One region of the Mesorhizobium sp. C277A genome, then DNA from elsewhere that is predicted to be linked to it. Evidence: riboswitches for the same ligand, from Rfam matches in the RefSeq annotation. Region 1 holds a riboswitch; each other region holds the start of a gene.

Region 1 (5,819 bases):
GCTTTGCATCGGCAATGCCATTGTCGACATCATCGCCCAGTGCGACGAGGCATTCCTCGAGATCAACGGCATCATCAAGGGCGCGATGAACCTGATCGACACGCGCCGCGCCGAACTGCTCTACAGCCGCATGGGCCCGGCGATCGAGGCCTCCGGCGGCAGTGCCGGCAACACGGCGGCCGGCGTAGCCAGCTTCGGCGGACGCGCCGCGTTCTTCGGCAAGGTGTCGAACGATCCGCTCGGCGAAATCTACGCGCATGACATCCATGCCCAGGGCGTCGCCTTCGACACCAGGCCGCTTGAGGGCCAGCCGCCGACAGCGCGATCGATGATCTTCGTCACCCCCGATGGCGAGCGTTCGATGAACACCTATCTCGGCGCCTGCATCGAACTCGGGCCGGAAGACGTCGAGGCCGACAAGGCGTCAGGCGCCAAGGTGACCTATTTCGAGGGCTATCTGTGGGATCCGCCGCGCGCCAAGGAGGCGATCCGGCAGACGGCGAAGCTCGCACACGAGGCCGGACGCGAAGTGTCGATGACGTTGTCGGATTCGTTCTGCGTCGACCGCTACCGGGACGAGTTCCTCGAGCTGATGCGCTCGGGCACTGTCGACATCGTCTTTGCCAACAGCCACGAGATCAAGTCGCTCTACCAGACAAAATCCTTCGACGAGGCGCTGGCTCAGATCCGCAAGGACTGCAAGATTGCCGCCGTCACCCGTTCCGAAAAAGGCTCGGTGATCGTGCGCGGCGACGAGACCGTGGTCATCGAGGCGACCGCCATCAAGGAGTTGGTCGACACCACCGGCGCCGGCGACCTCTACGCCGCCGGTTTCCTGCATGGCTACACGCAGGGCCGCAACCTCAAGACCTGCGGCGACCTTGGCTCGCTGGCGGCCGGCCTGGTGATCCAGCAGATCGGCCCAAGGCCAAGGCAGAATTTGCGCCGCGAGGCGGAAGGGGCTGGGTTGCTGTAGATGCGCGGGCAACTAACCAGCCGCCCTACTGACGCGATGACCGCAGTGGCGGAACTGTGTCAAAGCTCGCTGATAGCGACAGCCATTCGCTTCGGAGAACTGACCCATGCTGCTGCCGTGAAGCTCGCTGGAGGAGCGGTGCAAGGCGTGCTTGCCATGACGGCATTCACCGTCATCCAGATCGTCACCAGCATTTTCCAGAAGCTCAGCTTGGGGAAGGCCAGTAAGGTTCCTGAGGTAACGGAGAACTCGCGGCGTCCGTCGGACTTGACTTGCGATCACGTCCCACGATGCCGAATGCGGGCAGCAGACTGAATATTTCACAATGCTAGACAAAGGCGTAAAACGCGACCATATAACGACATAAACATTTCATTATGCGTCATTGACAAAGAGCGGGTTGCTGTGATTGTCTGCTGTTGTGGTTCTCGCGTACGGTGCTGCCGCAGCGGAGCTAAGAGGGAAGCCGGTGCGATGCCGGCGCTGCCCCCGCAACTGTTAGCGGCGAGCCAATCCACTCATGTCACTGAGGCGAATACCCTCGGGAAGACGGGTAGAGGCTATGACCCCGCGAGCCAGGAGACCTGCCACGGCGAATTACGTCCACGGGCGGGGTGTCTCGGTGGCCGCTGCAACCGGCGTGCCGGCCTGCTAGCGCCTCCTTGTCACCGACGCCCCCAACCATCGGGGTATGACATGACTGTCTCTCAGCAAATTCCTGTAGCAACGCTCGGCGTGCCGCGCTTCGGTCGTCGGCGAGAACTGAAATTCGCCCTCGAAAGCTACTGGTCCGGAACATCGTCCGCTGGCGACCTTCTTGCGACGTCGAAGGCGCTCCGTGCCGCTAGCTGGGAAGAGCAGCGCGATCGCGGCGTGTCGAAAATCCCGTCGAACGACTTCTCGCTTTACGACCATGTGCTCGACACCGCAGCCATGGTCGGGGCCATTCCATCCCGGTACGGCTGGAATAGCGGCGAGGTCCCACTTGACATCTACTTCGCAATGGCGCGCGGCAACCAGGGTCAGACGGAGGATTGTGGACACGCTGGTCACCAGGAGGAGGCTCATGGACCTGGTGTAACCGCGATGGAAATGACCAAGTGGTTTGACACCAACTACCACTACATTGTGCCGGAACTCGATGATGATCAGACGTTCGCCCTCTCGTCATCGAAGCCGGTCGATTACTTCCTCGAGGCTAAAGCTCTCGGCATACACACACGCCCAGTCATCCTTGGACCCATCACCTTCCTCAAGGTGGCGAAATCGCGTGCCGAAGGGTTCGGTCCCATCGCGCTCCTACCGCGGCTGCTGCCCGTTTACGAGCAAGTCCTGCAGAGGCTGAAGCTGTCGGGAGCCGACTGGGTGCAGATCGATGAGCCAGCGCTTGTCCTCGATCTGAACCCGAACGAACGAGCTGCGTTCGAATTCGCCTATGGCCAGCTGTCGAAAGCCGCGCCCGAGCTGAAGATCATGCTGGCTACGTATTTCGGGTCGCTGGGAGACAATCTCGAAACCGCGGTTTCTCTGCCCCTGGCCGGCCTGCATATTGATCTCGTGCGCGCTCCCGAGCAGCTGGAAACGGTGGGTCGGCTCGCTCCGAAGGATCTGGTGCTCTCGCTCGGCTTGATCGATGGCCGCAACGTCTGGCGTGCGAACCTGCCCGCCATTCTCGACCGCATCAAACCGATCGTCGCCGGCTGGCCCTTGGACCGCGTCGAAATTGCGCCTTCTTGCTCGATGCTGCATGTGCCGATTGACCTGCGCATGGAGACGGAACTCGAGGCCGACATCAGGTCGTGGCTCGCCTTCGCGGCCCAGAAGACCGACGAGCTGGTCTTGCTGGCCCGGGCCCTTTCCAAAGGCAGGGATGCGGTGGCAGCCGCGTTGAAAGCTTCTGCCGAGGCTGCCGCCACTCGCTTGACGTCCACGAAGATCCATGACCCGCTTGTTGAGGGGCGGATCGCCAGCATTGACCATAGCATGAAACGACGAGAGAGCGCTTTTGGCGAGCGCTCCAGAGTCCAGGCCGGCACGCTCGGGCTGCCGCCGTTCCCGACGACGACAATCGGGTCCTTCCCGCAGACGCCGCAGGTACGCCGCGCGCGGTCCGCTCATGCGAAGGGCCAGCTCAGTTATGTCGACTACGAGATTTTCCTGAAGAAGGAGATCGAGTCAGCAATTCGTTGGCAGGAAGAGATCGGGCTGGACGTGCTGGTGCACGGTGAGTTCGAACGAAACGATATGGTACAGCATTTCGGCGAGCAGCTGTCCGGCTTCGCCTTCACTCAGCATGCCTGGGTGCAAAGCTATGGGTCGCGTTACGTGCGTCCCCCCATCATCTTCGGGGACGTATCGAGGCCCAATCCGATGACGGTGCGCTGGTGGCAATTCGCCCAGTCGCTTACGGAAAAGCCCGTGAAGGGAATGCTCACAGGCCCAGTGACCATTCTCAACTGGTCCTTTGTTCGAGACGACGTACCCCGCTCCGAAGCCTGCCGCCAGATCGCGCTCGCCATCCGCGACGAAGTGACGGATCTCGAAAGGTCCGGCGCAAGGATGATCCAGATCGATGAGGCCGCGTTTCGCGAAGGATTGCCACTGCGCCAATCTGACTGGAAAGCCTATCTCGACTGGGCTGTCGAATGCTTCCGGATCGCTTCAACGGGTGTAAAGGACGCGACTCGAATCCATACCCACATGTGCTATTCGGAGTTCAACGAGATCATCGACGCGATCGCTGGAATGGATGCGGATGTCATTTCGATTGAGACGTCGCGCTCCAAGATGGAACTGCTGGACGCCTTCACGAGCTCCAAATATCCGAACGAGATCGGTCCCGGCGTCTATGACATTCACTCACCACGTGTGCCGGAGGTCTGCGAGATTTCGGACCTAATCATGCTTGCCCGCGAGCGACTGTCCGACGGCCAACTGTGGGTAAACCCGGACTGTGGCCTCAAAACACGCAAATGGGAGGAGGTCCGCCCTGCCCTCATGAACATGGTCGCTGCAGCGCGCGCGCTCCGGGAGAAAGTGGCCTGAGGCTTCTCCTTCCTCACCGTGTGGTGAGCTACCGGCTGGCTCCTGTCGGCCGTGAACATGCCAAACCGGCACACTCTTGGAAATGAGCCACTCGGCGCAAATGTGCAATTTCCCTACGGCACGTGTCTTAATCCCGCAGAAATATAAATGTGGCACTACGCTATAATATTGGTTCCTTGGGGACATACAGGCCCCGCGCCTCGAACAAATCGGACACGCGTCGTTTCTCAAAGTAGACTGCTTGGCGCGTTCGCTCAGGCAGCGACAATATATGGTGCTGCGTCTGTCCGCCCCCAGTTGATCGCGCAGACTACGGGCGAGGTGGCAGGGTTCGGGTATCGCTAGCGTCCCGCCAATTCGGAGATGGACGTCGCAATTCGTGTCGCCAAGTAAAAATCGCCAATCATTTTCGATTGCGAGTCCGCGGCCGATTGGCCCTTATTTTCCTGAGATCTGCGTTACAGGCCGGGGCGTTGTCGCCGTTTCTGAGGGTAAGATGGGATAGGCGACGTCAGGTGCCTCTCCGGTCAGCGAGTTGAGGAAGGCAACAAGCAGGTCAACTTCTTCGTCCGCCAGTACTACGCCGAGCTGGGTGGTCCCCATAATGGCGACGGCCTGTTTCAGATCCCAAACCTTGCCCGAATGAAAGTATGGCGCGGTGAGTGCAACGTTGCGCAGCGGCGCCACGCGGAAGACATAGGAATCGTCGGCTGCATTGGTGACCTCAAATCGGCCCTTGTCTTTGTCCGGCAGGACTTCGGCGCTGGGCCGTTCCACGAGGCCGAATGGGTAATAGGCTTGCCCACCAACGTTGATGCCGGCATGGCAGGACGAGCAGCCTTTGTCCATAAAAAGCACCAGGCCCTGTTTCTGTTCGGAAGTCATGGCAACCTCATCACCATTCAGGAAGCTGTCGAACGGGGCAGGTGTGACCAGTGTCGCCTCGAAGGCTTCGATCGCCTTGGCGAAGTTGTCGAAGGTGACCCGATCGGCTTCAGCCGGAAAAGCTGCATCGAACCACTCGACATATTGCGGCATGGACTTGAGAGTGGCGATGAGTTGGCCCGGTGTATTGGCCATTTCGATCCCGGCTTGGACCGGTCCCTTCGCCTGAGCCTTCAGGTCTTCGGCACGACCATCCCAGAACTGGGCGATGTTGAAGACAGCGTTCAGTACAGTCGGCGCGTTGCGCTGTCCCTTCTGCCAACCATGGCCAATCGAGGTTTCGTGATTGTCGTCGCCGCCGGTGGCCAGGTTGTGGCATGAATTGCACGACAAGACGCCTGACGCCGAGACGCGTGGATCGAAGAACAGTGCCTTGCCGAGAGCGATCTTTTCCGGGGTGATCGGGTTGTTGGCGACTGTCGGCGTGGTGGATGGCAAAGCCGTGAAGGTGGCCAATGCCGTATCTCTGAGGTCGGTGGGGATCGAATCCGCAGCAAAGGCGGTGGGTGCCAGCAAGGTCACGGCCATCGTACTGAATAGGATTTTCATAATTGGTCTTCCTGCGTCGTCCACGCAGCCATTATGCGATCTGCGGCTCATGAACGCCCTGAGCTAGATCAGCTTGAGGGAGAGGACGGGGTCTCACACCTGTTTTCGCAGCTGAGCTGGGACCCTCTTGGAAGTGATCGCTCTTCTCGATTGGACTTCAGGGAGGAGGAGTATCCCTGGTTGGCAACCGGTTTTATGCATCAAAGCACGCCCTGAGGGCGGCTTCGTAGATTCGGTCACTGCGATCTTCCAGCCAAGGTTGAGAAAGTCGACAGCATCCGCAAGACTGGCAATCTCTTGCACG
Region 2 (5,819 bases), on a different contig from region 1:
CGGTAGCAATCCTCAGCAAGCGTCATCGCCGATTGCCACACCTTCAAGTCGCGATAAGATTCGATCCGTTGCTCCAAATCTTTTGCTACTGACTACTCACTACTTCCTACTCACTGTTTCGCCTTCTCATCGCCCGGCAGGACGTAGTCCGTCCCTTCCCATGGCGAGAGAAAATCGAAGTTCCTGAATTCCTGCTTCAATTCCACCGGCTCGTAGATCACGCGCTTGGCTTCGTCGTCGTAGCGCACCTCGACGAAACCGGTCAGCGGGAAGTCCTTGCGCAGGGGATGGCCCTCGAAACCGTAGTCCGTGAGGATGCGGCGCAGGTCCGGATGGCCGGAGAACAGCACGCCATAGAGATCGTAGGCCTCGCGCTCATACCAGTCGGCGCCGGGATAGACAGCGGTGAGCGACGGCACCAGCGTCTCTTCGTCGGCCTGCACCTTGATGCGGATGCGCAAATTCTGCTTCGGCGAAAGCAAATGATAGACGACATCGAAACGCTTGACGCGCGACGGGTAGTCGGCGCCGCAGATATCGATGATCGAAATGAACTGGCAGCCCGAATTGTCACGCAGGAAGCTTGTCACCTCGATCAGATTGTCTGTAGCAACCGAGATCGTCAGTTCGCCATAGGCAAGCACCGCATCGGTGACGCGGCCCGGCAGCTTTTCGCCGAGATAGGTCGACAGTTCGCTCAGGGATGCGGCCATGGGTCTACCGTTCGATCGTGCCGGTGCGGCGGATCTTCTTCTGCAGGAGAAGAATGCCGTAGAGCAGCGCTTCGGCGCTCGGCGGGCAGCCGGGCACATAGATGTCGACCGGCACGATGCGGTCGCAGCCGCGCACCACCGAATAGGAATAGTGATAATAGCCGCCGCCATTGGCGCAGGAGCCCATCGAGATGACGTAGCGCGGCTCCGGCATCTGGTCGTAGACCTTGCGCAAAGCGGGGGCCATCTTGTTGGTCAGCGTTCCCGCCACGATCATTATGTCCGACTGGCGCGGCGACGCGCGAGGAGCCACGCCAAACCGCTCCGAATCATAGCGCGGCATCGAGGTGTGGATCATCTCGACGGCACAGCAGGCGAGACCGAAGGTCATGAACATCAGCGAGCCGCTGCGTGCCCAGGTGATCAGCGCCTCGGTCGAGGTGACCAGAAAACCCTTGTCGGCCAGTTCATTGTTGATCTCGAGGAAGAACGGATCGTCGGAACCGACCGGACGTCCGGTATTGGGGTCGATCAGGCCTTTGGGCTTCGGCGCGACGAGCGTTCCGGAACTGTCGTTCAATCCCATTCCAGCGCTCCTTTTTTCCACTCATAGGCAAAGCCGATGGTCAGCACCGCCAAAAACACCATCATCGACCAGAAACCGAGCATGCCGATCTTCGAGAACGACACCGCCCACGGAAACAGGAAGGCCACTTCCAGATCGAAGATGATGAACAGGATCGACACCAGGTAGAAGCGGATGTCGAATTTCATCCGGGCATCGTCGAACGAGTTGAACCCGCACTCGTAGGCGGAAAGCTTCTCCGGATCGGGATTGCGATAAGCCACCAGGAACGGCGCGATGATAAGCGCCAGGCCTACAACTGCGGCCACGGCGATGAAGAGGACGATGGGCAGGTATGAACTGAGGAGTACGTTCATGCTCGGCTTTCCGTTGGCGGCCAATCCACTTTGATTACAGCAACCAACCCTAATGCGGAAGCGCGACAGTTTAACCGCTGAACCGTTTTAGGTGCCTTTGCTGCAACGCGGCGAGGGTTAGCGCACGGCTTTCAGCGAAGCAAGTCAAACCTTGTTCAAAAGACAGTGCTGGACGGCAGGCCGGGAAAAACTGGTCCGATCTCCTCCTGTTTGATTTCCTTCATCTTTCACTCCACTTTTGTCTCCTGACACATCTCCCGCCATTTGCCTGCTAGCATGACCGGAATCGCCGGCTAAAGTCGGGAAAATGGTTCGAGGCAAGACACTTTGACGAAGGACAAAATCTCACTCCCCGCGGCCAGGCGCATCGCGCTCGCCGCGCAAGGATTTCTCGATCCCCGCCCGGTCGGCACGCCCGATCGCCGCCACCTCGCCCGCGTGCTGTCGCGCACCGGCTTGCTGCAGATCGATTCCGTCAGCGCGGTGGTGCGCGCCCACTATATGCCGCTCTATTCGCGGCTTGGCCCCTACCCGCTGGCTTTGCTCGACAATGCGGCCATCACCCGCAAACGCACGGTGTTCGAATACTGGGCGCATGAGGCCTCGTTCCTGCCGGTCGAGACCTACCCGCTGATGCGCTGGCGCATGCAGCGGGCCGAGCAAGGCGACGAAATGTATCTCGGCCTCGCCAAATGGGGCCGCGAGCACGCCGCCTATATCGAAGAGATCTACCGCGCGGTCGCCGAGCGCGGCCCGATTGCCGCTTCGGCACTGGAAGGCCAGAAAGGTTCGGGCGGCTGGTGGGGCTGGAGCCACGCCAAGCACGCCTTCGAATGGCTCTTCTGGGCCGGACGCATCACCACGGCGCACCGCCGTGGCTTCGAACGCTTCTATGACCTGCCCGAGCGCGTGCTGCCGCAGGCGATCCTCGATCTGCCGGTGCCGACCGCCGAGGACGCGCACCGCGAATTGCTGCGCATTTCTGCCCGCGCCCACGGCATCGCGACGTCGGGTGACCTGCGCGATTATTTCCGCTTGTCGCCGGCCGACATGAAGGGCCGGTTGGAGGAACTGGTCGAGATGGGCGAGTTGCTGCCGGTAAACGTCGAAGGTTGGGACAAGCCGGCTTACCTCTATAGGGACGCCCGCCTGCCGCGAAAGATCGAGGCCCGCGCCTTGCTGGCCCCCTTCGATCCGGTGGTCTTCGAGCGCGCGCGCACCGAGCGTCTCTTCGATTTCCGCTACCGCATCGAGATCTACACCCCGGCCGACAAGCGGCAATATGGCTATTACGTGCTGCCTTTCTTGCTCGGCGACAAGATCGTCGCCCGCGTCGACCTCAAGGCCGACCGGCCTGCGAGTGTCTTACGCGTCCACGCCGCCTATGCCGAAGCAGGCGCACCGCCTGAGACCACCGCACAGCTTTTCGAGGAACTAAAGGAGATGCAGGGCTGGCTTGGCCTTGAGCGCATCGAAGTGACGCCGGCCGGCAATCTGGGGCCGGCATTGGCTAGCGAGAGAGATGGCCAACCCTTGCAGCGTCTGTCATAGACGCCTCAATAAGCCTCGTAGGTTGTGCAATGGCATCGGACAAAGTGCTCGACATGATCCATGGCGCCCTCATTGCGCATGGAATAGATGCAGTCCGCAGAGATAGGGACGTCATGCTCCAATCGAAGCAGCTTCGGTTTGAGGCTGAGGTGTTCGAGACGAGTTCTGACGGCTGGTCCTGGAAATCTACATTTTTTCTCCGCTGCTTGATGTTCAGCCGGTCATTGAATCCTTTGCTGGCTTCGGCGACACGCGCGAACAGGAACTGAACCAGGCGTTTGAAAAGTTTCTCCGTGGTGTTTTCCATGTGGCCATTGAGGGACTGGCCGATCACGTCTGCGAGAACATGCAGGCCGAAATAGAGCTTTGGCAGCGAAGCAGCGCCAGTTGGAAGATCTGGCGAAAAGATGCCCGCTGGAAAATCTATAGCGGCCCGGTCATTTCCCAGGCCACAACCGAGCTATGCTCGCTGACACCAGGCTATCCAGCATTCTATGCCAAGCTGGAAAAGCTGTTCACAGCTTCGGTACCCCCCGGAAGCCATTTTGTCCGGACCTTTCTGGCAGGCTTGAAGGGCACGCTGATTAGTGCCGAAGTCCTTCTGGACAACGCGGTTTGGCATGAGGGACAGAATCTGGCTGTCGGTCATGACTGGGACTATAGCGATGGCTATCAAGCTATCCGACAGGTCATCCTGGCACTGCCGGAAGCCGGGACATGACAGCCCCTGCCGACATCGCCATGTCGTAGCCGTGCGTTGACACCGCTGCCTGCAAAAGCCTAAAATCCGCTCCAGACGGTCCCCTGCCCGCAACGGCAAGGGCCAAGAGGGAATGCGGTGCGGGACGAAAAAATCCCAAATCCGCGGCTGTCCCCGCAACTGTAAGCGAAGAGCCAAGGCCGAAAGCCACTGGGTAACACCGGGAAGGCGGCTAACCAAGGCAATGACTCGCGAGCCAGGAGACCTGCCGTCTGAGACAAAGTATCCGATCGCCTGGCGGGTTTCCGGGCAAGGAGCACGGTTTTTGGACCAGAACAGCAGTTTTTCGGCTGGCACAACGGACATTGCGTCCGGCGACAACGACGCCCTGACCGGCGTGACCGTCATCGTCTGCGCCTCCTGCCGCGATGAGACCGGTTCCGACGCCCATCCGCGCGCCGGCGAATTGCTGGCTGAGGACACAGGCCGCGCCGCTGCCGGCGATATCCGGGTCCGCACCGCCGAATGTCTCGGCAATTGCAAGCGCCGCCTCAGCGCCGCGATCCTGCGCGATGGCTGCTGGAGCTATGTCTTCGGCGATCTGACCGCAACCAGCGGCGCCGACCTCGTTACCGGCGCAAAGCTCTTCGCGACTTCGGCCGACGGCCTCATCCCGTGGCGCGGCCGGCCCGATAGCCTCAAGCGCGGCCTCGTTGCCCGCATCCCACCCCTCGACATGCTGAAGGACTGACGATGAACGCTTCAAACCCGGCCGCCAACCTCTCCCGTGTTCCCTGCACTGTCGTTACAGGCTTCCTCGGCGCCGGCAAGACGACGCTGGTCCGCCATCTCCTGGAAAATGCCGGCGGCAAGCGCATCGCCATCATCGTCAACGAGTTCGGCGACATCGGCATCGACGGGGAAATCCTGAAAGGCTGCGGCATCGACACCTGCCCCGAGGAAAACATCGTCGAACTGGCCAATGGCTGCATCTGCTGTACAGTCGCCGACGATTTCGTGCCCGCCCTCGACAAGATCCTCGCGCTGACACCGAAGGTTGACCACATCCTGATCGAGACCTCGGGCCTGGCTCTGCCCAAGCCGCTGGTCCAGGCGTTCCAGTGGCCGAGCGTGAAGAGCCGGGTAACCGTCGACGGTGTCATCGCCGTGGTAGACGGCCCGGCGCTGGCCGAAGGCCGCGTCGCCAACGACATGGACGCTTTGCAGGCACAGCGCGCTCAGGACGAGACGCTCGACCATGACGATCCTGTCGAAGAAGTGTTCGAGGACCAGATCGCCTGCGCCGATTTGATCATCCTGTCGAAGAGCGATCTGATGGACGCCCCCGGTTCGGCCCGCGCCAACGCCATCATCAATGAACATTCCGCCCGCGCGGTAAAAATCGTGCCGACTGCGCATGGCAAGGTCGACCCGTCGGTGCTGCTTGGCCTCGGTCTCACCGTCGAAGACGACATCGAGAACCGCAAGTCGCATCACGACGGCGCTTTCGATCATGAGCATGACGATTTCGACACCTTCATCGTCGACATCCCCTCGATCGCCAATCCCGACGACCTGGCCAAGCGCGTCGCCACCGCCGCCGAACAGGAAAACGTGTTGCGTGTAAAAGGCTTCGTCGATGTCGGCGGCAAGCCGATGCGACTTTTGCTGCAGGCCGTCGGCCCGCGCGTCAATCATTACTATGACCGCGCCTGGGCGGCTGAGGACGACCGCCGCTCGCGTCTTGTCGTCATTGGCCTGAAAGGACTGAACCGCCCGGCGATCGAGCGTATACTCGCCGGCTGATCCAAACCACGAGCCGAAATGCATATACTCACCACCACATCCGCCTCGCTCGACGATCTCGCCGAGCCCGTCGATCTCGGGCAGACGCCGGCGGATATCGTGGCGCT
Region 3 (5,819 bases), on a different contig from region 1:
AATTTCTCCGACGGCATCGTTGCGCCCGCCTTCTGGACAGGTGTCTGCGGTCTGGCCGGCGGCGTCGCCTACAAGGCCGCCAACACCGCCGATTCGATGATCGGCCACCGCACCCCGCACCACGAGGCCTTCGGCCGCGCGGCGGCACTCTTCGACGACTGGATCAACCTGCCGGCGTCCCGGCTGACCGCGTTGCTGATCGTTGCCGCCGCCTTTCTCGTTGACGGCGCCGATCCCCGCAACGCCTGGCAAGCAATGCGGCGCGACGCCAAAAAGCACCGCTCGCCCAATGCCGGCTGGCCGGAGGCGGCGATGGCTGGCGCGCTCGGCTTGGCGCTCGCCGGCCCGCGCAGCTATGGCGGCGTCATCGTCGAGGACGCCTATATGGGCGAAGGCGGCCGCCGCGAGGCCGACAGCACCGACATCCGGCGGGCGCTGAAACTTTACCAGATAGCAGACTATCTGCTGATCGCGCTGTTTGGATTGCTCTCCGCGGTCGTCATCTACCTGGATGTTTTGATCTCGCAGTAGATGCGCCGCCTGACTCACCAAGAGACACGGACTTCCTTGGCGTTTGAATCCACCGCCGCGCCAAATCTTTTGATCGCGTAACCGCCGGCGGCCACTGCCGAGGATTTCAGCACAGGCTCAATCACAAGGAAAAGCTTCTCGGCGTCTGGCCCGTACAGATAGAGGGTGCATTTGCCCTCGCCAAACTCGTCGCCATCAAATTCGCCGACATGCGCATTCGAAACAGCTTGTTCCAACCGATCCTCCAGAACTTGGACCGATTGCCGCTCTTCCGGCGCCCCGAACTGACCGCCGCTCAGAAGAAGATAGACAATTACCGCTTGTTCCAACGGTCATCTCCCGAAGTTAGACCCTCAAAACTCGATTCCCTGCTGCGCCTTAACGCCTGCGGAAAAATGGTGTTTGGTCACGCCCATCTCGGTGACGAGGTCGGCCGCCTCGACCAGCGCCGGCTTGGCATTGCGGCCGGTGACGACGACATGCAGGCCTTCGCGCCGCGCCTTCAGCGCCGCGACCACCTTGTCGAGATCGAGATAGTCGTAGCGCAGCGCAATGTTGAGCTCATCGAGGACGACAAGGCTGACAGAGGGGTCGGCGATCAGCTCCAGCGCCTTGGCCCAGGCGGCTTCGGCCGCCGCAATGTCGCGCTTCAGATCCTGCGTCTCCCAGGTGAAACCCTCGCCCATCGTGTGCCAGACGACACGGTCGCCGAACGCCGCGAAGGCGTCCTTTTCGCCGGTGTGCCATTTGCCCTTGATGAACTGGACGACGCCGACGCGCTTGCCATAGCCGAGCATGCGCAGCGCCAGCCCGAAGGCGGCCGTGGTCTTGCCCTTGCCGGGTCCGGTGTTGACGATCAGCAGCCCCTTCTCGACCGTCTTTTCCGCGACCTCGGCGTCCTGCACCGCCTTGCGTTTGGCCATCTTGGCGCGGTGGCGTTCTTCGTCTTTTGCGTCGATATCGGTCATCATTTCACCTTGAGCGGCAGCCCCGCCACCATCAGTAGCACCGTATCGGCAACCGCCGCGACCTGCTGGTTGAGACGGCCGGCGGCATCACGAAACCGGCGTGCGAGCGCATTGTCGGGCACGATGCCTTGCCCGACTTCGTTCGAGACAACGAGCCAGGGCCCGCGCGGCCGCGACAGCATGTCGGCTAGCCGCCGGCATTCCGCCTCGAGATCATGGTCGGAAAGCATATGATTGGTCAGCCACAGCGTCAGGCAATCGACGAGCACCGGCTGGTTGTCGGGCAAGGCTTCGAGCGCTCCGACAAGATCGAGCGGCGCGTCGATGGTCGCCCAGCCTTCGCCGCGCCGCGAGCGATGCAGCGCGATGCGCTCGCGCATCTCATCGTCATAGGCTTCGGCGGTGGCGATATAGGCCCATGGCGGCGGCAACGCCGTCGCCAGGGTTTCGGCATGCGCGCTCTTGCCGGAGCGCGCACCGCCGATGATAAAGGTCAAACTGCGATCAGGCAAAGCTGTCGCGCAGGCTGGTCGCGGTGCCGGCGAAGCGCGAGTGCACTATGCCGACAACTGCGCCGAGCACCAGCCAGAACACCAGATTGGTCAGCGTCACCGCCACCACGAACTGATGATGCAGGCCCTCCGGGATCGGCGTTACGAAACTGTCAGGCTGCGGCGCGCCGACAATATGCGGGGCGACGATCAGGAGGACGGCGAGCACGGTCAGGGGCGCCGACGTGCGGAAGGTAATAAGGGCAAGGCCGATCGCGGTTGCCATCACCGTTGCCCACCACCAGATCTGGCGCTGTATGAGATCGGCCGCCGGCATTGCCGGCAGTTCCGGCGGCAGGCCGAGTCCCGGCGCCAGCGTGAACACGGCAAAGCCCGCCAGACCCCAGAACACGCCCTGGCGCCAGCTGCCGATGCCGCCGGCGAACTCGGAAACCGCCACCAGGACCAGCGCGAAGCCGATGCCGGTGACGATATTGGCGACGACACTGAAGGCGAAACGCTCGAAGCCGTCGGCCGGCGCCCAGCCTTCGTCCTCCGCCGGCGCGGCTGCTTCAGCCGGTGCTGCGCTGCTCACCGCATTTTCCGCCGGCGCGGCGGTGCTCATGGCATTGGGGTCCGCAGCGTTGGCGGCGGGCGCCGCGGCATGCTGATGCTCATGGCCGCCACCAGCCTTTTCGTAGACCTCCGCCTTGAGGATCAGCGGCACGGTGGCGTAGGCCTGCATGCAGGCGAGAGCGACACCGGCCACGAGCCCTGCGATCGCCGCGATGAACACGACGTTGCGAAACAGGTTCATGATGTCAGATCCTCGTCAGTGGCAGGGAAACGCCATCGAATGGCGATAGTCGTGCGCCGCATTGTGGACCGCATCGATGTGCGAGAAACCGACAACGCCGACGACGAAAATGCCCAGAAACGCGCTAAGCACGAGCTGCATGAAGCGCGACTGCGAGGAGACGGAAGCGCCGAGGGAGACGGAAGCGGTATTCATATCTTGTCCTTTCGCCCTCCACCCGAGGGCATCGAAGTCAGTTCCCTGTCGCCGGCAGGTCTCCTGGCTCGCGGATCAGCGCCCTTCCCCACCTTCCCGAAGAAAAAATCCCCAGTGGCTTGGAGAGGACTACCGCACACAGTTGCGGGGGCAGCCACGGCATTGGGCAACAAGTCAGCCCTCACCGCATTCCCTCTTGGTCCCTAACGGAACCGACGACATGCATGACTATAGGCTGAAACGGTCGCATCCGGCAAACCAAATTCCGCCGGCCAACAGCGCGAATGCGCCATGCGGCGTTACGGGTTCAACGCGGTGATCCGCTCGGCAACCAGCCGCTGCAGCCGCCACAGATGGCGATCGTGAATGCCGCGCTCTTCAAGGTTTTTCACCGTGTTGTAGAGATAGTCGGCGCCCGACCCGCAGGACGTTGCCAGCCTTTCGACGACCTTGCCCTCGTCGAGCGGTCCGGAATAGGTCAGGCCGTTGCGGTTGATGACGAAGGCCAATGCCCTGAGCGGTCGGCCTCGCTTGCAAGCTTGAGCATGCGCGGCCGGTAGCTTGTCGGCTTCAGCGTGACTTCGCGCCGGAAAAGCCGGCCCAACTGCTCGCGCCGGTTATTGCCGGTCAGCCGAAAGGCGACGCCCTTGCATTGTCCGCCACGGTCCAGCGCCATCATCAGGCCGGGGCTGTCCTTGGTGCCGCGCCAGCGCGTCATGTTCATGCAAAAGGACCGATGCCAGCCGCGCGCCAGCGCAACGCGGTCCTCGACATAATCTATTTCCGGTTTCCAGATCAGCGATCCATAGCCGAACAGCCATAGCGGTTCGCTGTCCGGGAGTTCGACCTGCAATTCATCCAGCAGCGCGTCATAGTCGGCTTCATCGAGATGCATCGCGTCCGGATCCGGCCCGGGGTCCCTGATCTCGCGCCAGCAGCGCGCGACCAGCTCCGGCGTAAGCGACATCTGTCGTGCGGCCACTTCCGAATCCCCCCAATTTCCGAATGTCCCGTGTCCACGACATGATTATGCGCCGCGCCTGCAACCGGCAATGCGGCACTCTGATTGACAAACGATTTGCCGGGGTGTCGGCTGACGCTTCATAGGAAGCCAGCCATGCATCCCAGCCCGAGCGAGCGCGACCCCTATAACGGCCTGAGCCGGGCCGAACCGACGCTACCGTCGTCGGCCTATTGGGATAGCGAGGCTTACCAGCGCGATCTCGACGCCATCTGGCACAAAAGCTGGCTGCTCGTCTGCCGCGAGGCCGACCTCGCCCAGCCGCTGGCGTTCCGGACATTCCGCGTCGGCACGCAGGAAATCGTCATTCTGCGGGACGAGACCGGCGAGTTGCGCGCCTTCCACAACACTTGCCGGCATCGCGGCTCGCAGCTTTGCCAGGAAAGCGAGGGCCGGCTGAAAGCGCGGCTCATCACTTGCCCCTACCACGCCTGGTCCTACTCGCTGCGCGGCGATCTCGTGCGCGTTCCCTCGAAATCGCTGCCAGATGGTTTCGACAAGGCCGATCATCCGCTCTACCGGGTGGCGCTGTCGGTGTGGCGCGGTTTTGTCTTTGTGAACCTTCAGCAGGCTGCGGCCGGCTCCGCCGGGACCTCCTTCGATCCCGCATCCGGCGACCTCGCCAACTGGCCGCTGGAAACGCTGGTATCAGGCCATGTCCTGCGCAAGGTGATGAACTGCAACTGGAAGATCTTCTGGGAGAACTTCAACGAGTGCCTGCATTGCCCGGGCGTCCACAAGGACCTGTCTCGGCTGGTGCCGATATACGGCCGCGGCCTGATGAGCCGGCACGACGACCCCGACTGGGTCCGCCATGCCGACAATGACGCGCCGGAGTTTTCGGGTGGCCTGCGCGCCGGCGCCGAGACCTGGTCGCGCGACGGACATGCCCATGGCCCGGTCTTCCCGGGCCTGACGCCAGCCGAGCGTGCGGCCGGACAGACCTATGCCACCAGCCTGCCCTCGATGTTCATCGTCGGCCATGTCGATTATGTCAGGACGGTGCGACTGATGCCGCTCGGTCCCGAACAGACCGAACTCACCGCCGAATGGCTGTTCGCGCCCGAGGCGCTGGCTGAGACGGACATCGACAATGTCGTCGCCTTCGGCACCCAGGTGCTGGAGGAGGATGCCGCGATCTGCGAGATCAACCAGAAAGGCCTGCGCTCCATGCGTCACGCGGCCGGCGTGCTGATGCCGGAGGAGTATGATCTGCACCGCTTCCACAACTGGGTGCGCGAGCGGCATGCAGCGCTTGAGGCAACCGCCTGATCGGCGACTAAAGCGACTTCGGCAGATAGCGCCAGGTGATAAAGCCGCAAACCGCGGCCAGAATGCCCAGCGTCACGAACACCGAGCCGAGGCCGAAAAACGCCAGCACCACCGAATAAACCAGCGGCGGCGTCAGCTCGGAAAAGTCGAGATAGGTGCGGTAGACCGCGGCCATCTGCGCCCGCTCATAGGACCGCACCGAGCGCATGAAGGCGGTCGAGCCCAGTGCATCGAGCGCGATGGTGAACAAGGCGCCGCAGAGCAGGAAAAAGCCCGTAAGCAGCGGCGCGGTAGTGCCGACCGCGCCCGCCGCAAGCAGCGTCGCCGACATCGCGAAATAGGCGAAGGTCATGGTGCGCCGGCCGCCGAAGCGTTTTCCAGCCTTGCCCCAGAAGATCGCCATGAACAACAGCGCATTGCCGGCCGAAACCAGCAGGCCGCCGGCAAGCTCGCCCTCGCCGGTAATCACCATGAACAGCGGCCCATAGACGAAGAACGTCGTCCAGAAGCAGGACCGGCCGAAG

The links. A riboswitch is a leader RNA that binds a small molecule or an ion and turns the genes downstream of it on or off. The one in region 1 is predicted to bind cobalamin.
Region 2: linked by a shared signal. The riboswitch ahead of NKK52_RS13455 (DUF1636 family protein) and the one ahead of metE (5-methyltetrahydropteroyltriglutamate--homocysteine S-methyltransferase) in region 1 are both predicted to bind cobalamin.
Region 3: linked by a shared signal. The riboswitch ahead of NKK52_RS13215 (CbtB domain-containing protein) and the one ahead of metE (5-methyltetrahydropteroyltriglutamate--homocysteine S-methyltransferase) in region 1 are both predicted to bind cobalamin.

Annotation. Positions count from the first base shown of each region.
Region 1 covers NZ_JAMYVW010000004.1:243,356-249,174, reverse strand. Annotated here, with positions in the region: gene NKK52_RS30800 (adenosine kinase) at 1-976, shown strand, start outside; cobalamin riboswitch at 1,382-1,582, shown strand; gene metE (5-methyltetrahydropteroyltriglutamate--homocysteine S-methyltransferase) at 1,673-4,021, shown strand; gene NKK52_RS30790 (cytochrome-c peroxidase) at 4,460-5,515, opposite strand.
Region 2 covers NZ_JAMYVW010000002.1:2,686,160-2,691,978, forward strand. Annotated here, with positions in the region: gene NKK52_RS13425 (four helix bundle protein) at 1-77, opposite strand, end outside; gene NKK52_RS13430 (NADH-quinone oxidoreductase subunit C) at 111-713, opposite strand; gene NKK52_RS13435 (NuoB/complex I 20 kDa subunit family protein) at 718-1,299, opposite strand; gene NKK52_RS13440 (NADH-quinone oxidoreductase subunit A) at 1,290-1,655, opposite strand; gene NKK52_RS13445 (winged helix-turn-helix domain-containing protein) at 1,983-3,206, shown strand; gene NKK52_RS13450 (DUF6348 family protein) at 3,397-3,927, shown strand; cobalamin riboswitch at 3,987-4,193, shown strand; gene NKK52_RS13455 (DUF1636 family protein) at 4,232-4,657, shown strand; gene cobW (cobalamin biosynthesis protein CobW) at 4,660-5,712, shown strand; gene cobN (cobaltochelatase subunit CobN) at 5,731-5,819, shown strand, end outside.
Region 3 covers NZ_JAMYVW010000002.1:2,641,269-2,647,087, forward strand. Annotated here, with positions in the region: gene cbiB (adenosylcobinamide-phosphate synthase CbiB) at 1-531, shown strand, start outside; gene NKK52_RS13195 (hypothetical protein) at 546-860, opposite strand; gene cobO (cob(I)yrinic acid a,c-diamide adenosyltransferase) at 885-1,499, opposite strand; gene cobU (bifunctional adenosylcobinamide kinase/adenosylcobinamide-phosphate guanylyltransferase) at 1,499-2,011, opposite strand; gene NKK52_RS13210 (CbtA family protein) at 2,004-2,807, opposite strand; gene NKK52_RS13215 (CbtB domain-containing protein) at 2,823-3,002, opposite strand; cobalamin riboswitch at 3,039-3,234, opposite strand; gene NKK52_RS13220 (hypothetical protein) at 3,302-3,511, opposite strand; gene NKK52_RS13225 (gamma-glutamylcyclotransferase) at 3,481-3,984, opposite strand; gene NKK52_RS13230 (aromatic ring-hydroxylating oxygenase subunit alpha) at 4,120-5,295, shown strand; gene NKK52_RS13235 (MFS transporter) at 5,303-5,819, opposite strand, start outside.